Eleftheria terrae: one gene and its partner. The protein of the gene in region 2 binds, or shares a complex with, the protein of the main gene of each other region. Links are inferred from orthologs where the notes say so. Each region holds a gene or a part of one and is shown on either strand. Other genes may lie near its edges. The genes, in order: N7L95_RS09425 and pnp.

The links.
Region 1: the proteins of pnp (region 2) and N7L95_RS09425 are in contact, whole or in part, in a cryo-EM structure (PDB 9QH0), measured with the Escherichia coli proteins. The link is inferred for Eleftheria terrae from one-to-one orthologs.

The regions. Positions count from the first base shown.
Region 1 is NZ_CP106951.1:2,163,307-2,167,253, reverse strand. What follows is about bases 1-3,640. They hold N7L95_RS09425 (Rne/Rng family ribonuclease), read right to left. Parts: upstream 3,258-3,640; coding sequence 201-3,257; downstream 1-200. Other genes in these bases: nagZ (beta-N-acetylhexosaminidase), read left to right, coding at 1-74. UniProt on the Escherichia coli protein: Endoribonuclease that plays a central role in RNA processing and decay. Required for the maturation of 5S and 16S rRNAs and the majority of tRNAs. Also involved in the degradation of most mRNAs.
Region 2 is NZ_CP106951.1:5,159,506-5,162,768, reverse strand. What follows is about bases 232-3,187. They hold pnp (polyribonucleotide nucleotidyltransferase), read right to left. Parts: upstream 2,801-3,187; coding sequence 662-2,800; downstream 232-661. Other genes in these bases: rpsO (30S ribosomal protein S15), read right to left, coding at 3,002-3,187; N7L95_RS23210 (NAD(P)H-quinone oxidoreductase), read right to left, coding at 232-562. In the rest of the region: more of N7L95_RS23210, read right to left, coding at 1-231; more of rpsO, read right to left, coding at 3,188-3,263. UniProt on the Escherichia coli protein: Involved in mRNA degradation. Catalyzes the phosphorolysis of single-stranded polyribonucleotides processively in the 3'- to 5'-direction. Also involved, along with RNase II, in tRNA processing.

The DNA of each region.
Region 1 (3,947 bases), 3.0 Mb from region 2 along the record:
AAACCGCGCCGCTGGTGTGGGACGACCTGATGCTGCAGCCGGCCTACCAGCAGGCCCTGGCCCGCCTGCCCTGAGCTCCGTCGCGCGGCGCGGCCCGGCCGCGCCGAGTGCATGAAAAAAACGCCGCCCGGGCAATGCCCGAGGCGGCGTTTGTCTTGGCGACTCTGGATTGGCCGGCCCGCCGGGGCCGGCCAGGCCGGTCACTGCGGGCCGGCCTTGGTCTCGAAGGGCAGGGCCAGCTCGGCGAGGTCGGTGCGGGTCTCGACGAGCACCAGCGGGCCGTCGTCGATCGCCACCACCGGCTTGCGCTCGCGCGGGACGCGCACCGGCTGCGGTTGCCGTGCCAGGCTGTCCTGGACGGCACGCACCTTGTCGGCGTCGGAATGCACCCATTCCAGGCCTGCCTGGGCGGCCACCTGCTGCAACTCGTCCAGGGCCAGCACGAAGGGCTGGACCGGGGCGGCGACAGGCGCCGGCGCGGGTGCGGGCTGGGCAGCCACGGGCGCCGCGGCGGGCGGCAGGCCGGTCGGCTCGGCGGCGACGGCCAGCGCCGCGTCCTGCACGGTGGCGGGTTCGCCTTCGACCACCTGGGCTTCGGTGACGACCACGGCGGCGTCTTCCGCGCCGTCTTGCTCACGGCGCTCACGACGATAGCGGTCACGGCCCCGGCCACGGCGGCGGCCTTCGCCATCACGGGCGGTGCCTTCCTCGGGCTGGCCCTCGGGGGCGGCCGTGCTGTCGCTGCCGGTGTCCTCGGTGGCGCTGGCCAGGGCCGCGTCGGCCTCCGGCCCGGCGACCGGGTCCAGACCCGCTTCGCCGGCGTTCACGGCGTCGACGCCCTCGGCGCCTTCGCGCTCCCGGCGCCCGCGGCCGCCACGGCGGCGGCGACGGCCTTCGCGTTGTTGCTCGTCCGCGCCCTCGAGGGTGCCTTCCTGCGGGACGGTGTCGGCAAAGCCGTGCGGTTCCATGGCTTCGGGCGCTTCCGCCGGCAGGCCGGCTTCACGCTCGGGACGCGGGCCCCGGCGACCTTCACCGCGGGCGGGACGGCCGTCCTGGGCGGCGCCGGCTTCGCGCGGCTCGCCGCTGCGGCCGCCGTCGCGCGGAGCGCGTTCCTTGCGCGGTGCCTCGGCACCGGCGTCCGCACCGGCCAGGGCCTCGACGCGCTGCTCGCCGGCGCGGCCGCGTTGCTGGCCGTCCCGGTTGCGATCGCGGCCTTCGCCGCGACCCTCGCCACGGCCTTCGCCGCGACCTTCACCCCGGCCTTCCGTGCGGCCTTCACCGCGCGGCTCACCGCGGCGTGCCTCGCGGCCCGCTTCGTCGCGGCCACCCTCTCGGCCAGCCCGGTCGCGGCCGCCGCGGCGGTCGCCGTCCTTGCGCTCGCCGCGTTCGCCGCCGCGATCACCGCGGCGACGGTTGTCCTGGCCTTCCTTGGCCACGGCCGGTGCCGGTGCGGCGACCGTCGGCGCGGGGGCTGGCGCAGGGACCGGCGCCGGTGCCTCGGGAGCGCCGAACAGCTTCTTGAGCCAGCCAAAGAAGCCACCCGACGCCGGCGCGGGCGCGGGCACCGGCGCGGGCACCGGGGCCGGCGGCGTGGCGGCGGCCACCGGGGTGGGCGCGGGCGCCGGCTCGGCGCGGGCGGGCGCCGTGGACTGCAGCGGCGGCTCGGGCAGCAGGCCCTTGATGACCGGCTCCTGCTTGGGCTTGCTCTTCTCGCGGCGCGTGATGCCGACCTCGTCGTCGGGCTCCTCGATCATCGAGTAGCTGGCCTGCAGGTTCTCCACCCGTGGGTCGTCGTGGCGCAGGCGTTCGAGCTTGTAGTTGGGCGTCTCCAGGTGCTTGTTGGGCACCAGCAGCACCTTCACGCTCTGCTTGAATTCGATCTTGTTGATCTCCATCCGCTTTTCGTTCAGCAGGAAGGAGGTCACCTCCACCGGCACCTGCACGTGGACGGCGAAGGTGTTTTCCTTCATCGCCTCCTCTTGCACCATGCGCAGGATCTGCAGCGCGCTGGACTCGGTGTCGCGGATGTGGCCGGTGCCGTTGCAACGCGGGCAGGTGATGTGCGAGCCTTCGCTCAGCGCCGGGCGCAGGCGCTGGCGCGACAGCTCCAGCAGGCCGAACTTGGAGATGGAGCTGAACTGCACCCGGGCGCGGTCCTGGCGCAGCGCGTCGCGCAGCCGGGTTTCCACTTCACGGCGGTTCTTCGACTCTTCCATGTCGATGAAGTCCACCACGATCAGGCCGCCCAGGTCGCGCAGGCGCATCTGGCGCGCAATCTCGTCGGCGGCTTCGAGGTTGGTGCGGGTGGCGGTTTCCTCGATGTCGCCGCCGCGGGTGGCGCGGGCGGAGTTGACGTCGATGGACACCAGCGCCTCGGTGTGGTCGATCACGATCGCGCCGCCGGACGGCAGGTTCACCGTGCGGGCGAAGGCGGTCTCGATCTGGTGCTCGATCTGGAAGCGGCTGAACAGCGGCGCGTCATCGCGGTAGCGCTTCACGCGGCCGGCGTTGTCCGGCATCACGTGGTTCATGAACTGCTGCGCCTGATCGTAGATGTCGTCGGTGTCGATCAGGATTTCGCCGATGTCGGCGGTGAAGTAGTCGCGGATCGCGCGGATCACCAGCGACGATTCCTGGTAGATCAGGAAGGCGCCCTTGCGTGCCGAAGCGGCGCCGTCGATGGCGGTCCACAGCTTCAGCATGTAGTTGAGGTCGGACTGCAGCTCGTCGACGCTGCGGCCGATGCCGGCGGTGCGCGCGATCAGGCTCATGCCCTTGGGGTAGTTGAGCTGGTCCAGCGCGTCCTTCAGTTCCTCGCGGTCCTCGCCCTCGATGCGGCGCGAGACGCCGCCGCCACGCGGGTTGTTGGGCATCAGCACCAGGTAGCGGCCGGCCAGCGAGATGAAGGTGGTGAGGGCCGCGCCCTTGTTGCCGCGCTCTTCCTTCTCGACCTGCACCAGCAGTTCCTGGCCCTCGCGGATGGCGTCGGAGATCTTGGCGTTGCGGACGTCGACGCCTTCCTTGAAGAACTGGCGCGAGATTTCCTTGAAGGGCAGGAAGCCGTGGCGGTCCTCGCCGTAGTCGACGAAGCAGGCTTCCAGGGACGGCTCGACGCGGGTGACCACCGCCTTGTAGATGTTGCCTTTGCGCTGCTCGCGGCCTTCGATTTCGGTCTCGAAGTCGAGCAGTTTCTGGCCATCGACGATGGCCAGGCGACGCTCTTCAGGCTGCGTCGCATTGATCAGCATGCGTTTCATGTGCACTCCTCCTGCCGGCGACCGCGCACGGCCTCCGGCATATCAACATGCCGCCGCCCGGAGGGTTCAGGTCCAGGGGCGGCTCATCGATGCACGAGTGACGTGGAGGAACCGGAAGGAATCGCCCTGGACTGTCATGACCGCAAGGATCACGAAGACAGCGTTGGCGCGTGCATCCGCAAGACAACGCCCTTTTTGTAAAGGACGGCCCGGTCGCCCCCCGACTCCTTCCCGGTGCGGCGCACATCAGTGCACGGCACGCCAGGCCGAGCAGGCGCCGCATCCGGGGTCACGTCCGGAAGGGCGCCTGGCAGGGGGGAAAGCTCGGAGAAGGGGGACAGCATCCGTGGGGGAGTCTCTGGAGCGGGCGACAGGCGGGCGCTCGGGGGACCGCGCGGGCGCAGGGCCTGCGGGCGCCAAGCGTGACCGGCCTGCTGCCGGAAACCTTGTTCTTGGGTTCTTTCGACGTTCGCTCTGCCGCAGGTTGCTCTCGGCCGCCGCTTCACCTTGGGAAACGGCCCGCTTGACTGGCCTGCGTTGCATCACCGTTTGTACAAGTCCTTCGTCCTGCAACTTCTTGACGAAAAAGACCTGTTAAACCACCTTGGCTGCCCGTGTTGCCCCCACCTTTCCGATCAGATTCGGGAAAGCGGCAGGTAAACTCTTGAAAATCAAACACTTACAACGCAA
Region 2 (3,263 bases):
CCCCCAGCTTCAGGCAGGCCGCCACCTTCTCGTCGCTGCCGGCCGTTGCCAGCACCGTCGCGCCGAAGGCCTTGCCCAGCTGGATGGCGGTGACGCCGATGCCGCTGGTGCCGCCCTGCACCAGCAGCGTCTCGCCGGCCGCCAGGCGGCCGCGCTGGAACACGTTGGACCAGACGGTGAAGAAGGTCTCCGGCAGGCCGGCCGCCTCCACATCGGTCCAGCCTTCGGGCACCGGCAGGCATTGCGCCACCGGCGCCACGCACAACTCGGCATAGCCACCGCCCTGCACCAGCGCACAGACGCGGTCGCCGGGCCGGAAGCCGGCCTCGGCCATCGCCTGGGGGTCGCCGCCAACGATTTCGCCGGCCACTTCCAGGCCCGGGAGGTCACTGGCGCCGGGCGGCACCGGATAGTGGCCCTTGCGCTGCAGCACGTCCGGCCGGTTCACGCCCGAGGCGCGCACGCGAATCAGCACGTCGCCGGCGCCGGCGACCGGGTCCGGCCGCTGGCAGGCGCGCAGCACCTCCGGCGCGCCGTGTTCGGCAATCTCGATGGCTTGCATGGCAGGAGTCCCCCAGCGTGGAAACGCAGGCAAGAGGAAGAAGGCGCGCCCGCCGCCAGTCCGCAGACCGGGCCGGCGGGCACGCCCGCGGGCGCAGCCTTATTGCTGCTGTTGCTGTTGTTGCTGGTCGCCGCCTTCGTTGCGGTCGATCAGCACCTTGCGCGACAGCTTGACGCGGCCCTTCTCGTCGGTCTCCAGCACCTTGACCTTCACGATCTGGCCGACTTCGAGGTAGTCCTGCACGCGGTTGACGCGCTCATGGGCGATCTGGCTGATGTGCACCAGGCCATCCTTGCCCGGCAGCAGGTTCACCAGCGCACCGATGCCGTCCAGGATCTTGGTGACCGGGCCTTCGTAGACCTTGCCCACCTCGACCTCGGCGGTGATCTCCTCGATCCGCTTGCGGGCCAGCTCGGCCATCTCGGTGTCGGTGGAGGCGATGGTCACGGTGCCGTCGTCCTCGATGCTGATCTGGGCACCGGTTTCATCCTGCAGGCCGCGGATGGTCGCGCCGCCCTTGCCGATGACGTCGCGGATCTTCTCGGGGTTGATCTTCAGCGTGTACAGGCGGGGCGCGAACTGCGAGACCTCGGTCTTGGCACCGCCCATCGCCTCGACCATCTTGCCGAGGATGTGCAGGCGGGCTTCCTTGGCCTGGGCCAGCGCGACCTGCATGATCTCCTTGGTGATGCCCTGGATCTTGATGTCCATCTGCAGGGCCGTCACGCCGGTGGTGGAGCCGGCCACCTTGAAGTCCATGTCGCCGAGGTGATCCTCATCGCCCAGGATGTCGGTCAGCACCGCGAAGCGGTTGCCTTCCTTGATCAGGCCCATGGCGATGCCCGCCACATGCGCCTTCAGCGGCACGCCCGCGTCCAGCAGCGACAGGCAGCCGCCGCAGACCGAGGCCATCGACGACGAGCCATTGGACTCGGTGATCTCCGACACCACGCGGATCGCGTAGGCGAAGTCGTCCTTGGACGGCAGCACCGGGATCAGCGCCCGCTTGGCCAGGCGGCCGTGGCCGATCTCGCGGCGCTTGGGGCTGCCGACGCGACCGGTCTCGCCGGTGGCGAACGGAGGCATGTTGTAGTGCAGCATGAAGCGGTCGGTGAACTCGCCGCTCAGCGCATCGATGATCTGGGCGTCGCGCTCGGTACCGAGCGTGGCCACCACCACCGCCTGCGTTTCACCGCGGGTGAACAGGGCCGAGCCATGGGTGCGAGGCAGCACGCCGGTGCGGATCTCGATCGGGCGCACGGTGCGGGTGTCACGGCCGTCGATGCGCGGCTCGCCCGCCAGGATCTGGCTGCGCACGATGCGGGCCTCGATCTCGAACAGCAGGCCCTCGACCTTCACTTCGTCGAACTCGGCGCCTTCGGCCTTCAGCGCTTCCTTCACCGCGGCATAGGCGTCGCGGGTGGCCTGGGTGCGGGCCTGCTTGGAGCGGATTTGGTAGGCGGCGCGCAGCTTCTCTTCGGCCAGGCCATTCACCTTGGCGATGAAGGCTTCGTCCTTCGCCGGGGGCTGCCAGTCCCACTCGGGCTTGCCGGCTTCGCGCACCAGCTCATGGATGGCGTTGATGGCGATCTTGCCCTGCTCGTGGCCGAACACCACGGCGCCCAGCATGACGTCCTCCGGCAGCTGGTCGGCTTCGGACTCGACCATCAGCACGGCGGCTTCGGTGCCGGCCACCACCAGGTCCATGCGCGAGGTGGTCTGCTGCGTCTTGCTCGGGTTGAGCACGTACTCGCCGTTGATGTAGCCCACTCGCGCGGCGCCGATGGGGCCATTGAACGGGATGCCGGAGATCGACAGCGCAGCGCTGCTGGCGATCATGGCGGCGATGTCGGCATCGACCTCGGGGTTCAGCGACAGCACGTGGATGACGAGCTGCACTTCGTTGAAGAAGCCTTCGGGAAACAGCGGGCGGATCGGACGGTCGATCAGGCGCGAGGTCAGGGTTTCCAGCTCGCTGGGGCGGCCTTCACGCTTGAAGAAGCTGCCCGGGATCTTGCCGGCGGCATAGGTCTTCTCGATGTAGTCGACCGTCAGCGGGAAGAAGTCCTGGCCCGGCTTCGGGTTCTTGGCGGCGACGACGGTGGCCAGCACCACGGTGTCGTCGATGTCCACCAGCACTGCGCCGGTGGCCTGGCGAGCGATTTCGCCGGTTTCCATGCGGACCGTGTTCTGGCCCCATTGGAAGGTCTTCGTGACTTTGTTGAACAGACTGCTCATGAGTGTCTCCAGTGATACTTGCGCGTTGTGGCAGCGCATTTGGCCTGGAGTCGCCCGCCGTAGCGCGGATGCCATTCCAGCGGGACTGCCGGTGCGGCAACCCCCCTGGAATGACACAGCAACGCTTTACGTCGGCACGGCTCCAAAAACAAAGAGCCTGTACTGGCAATCCCAGACAGGCTCTCTTTCATTGTCGGCAGCTTACTTGCGCAGGCCCAGCTTCTGGATCAGCGCGGTGTAGCGGTCGGCGTCCTTACCCTTCAGGTAAGCCAGCAGGCGCTTGCGACGGTTCACCATCTTCAGCAGGCCGCGGCGGCCATGGTGATCCTTGGCATGCAGCTTGAAGTGGGGGGTCAGCTCGTTGATGCGGGCGGTCAGCAGAGCGACCTGCACTTCGGGAGAGCCGGTGTCGGCAGCGCCACGGGCGTTGGCCTTGATGATGTCGGCCTTGTTCATTTCTGCA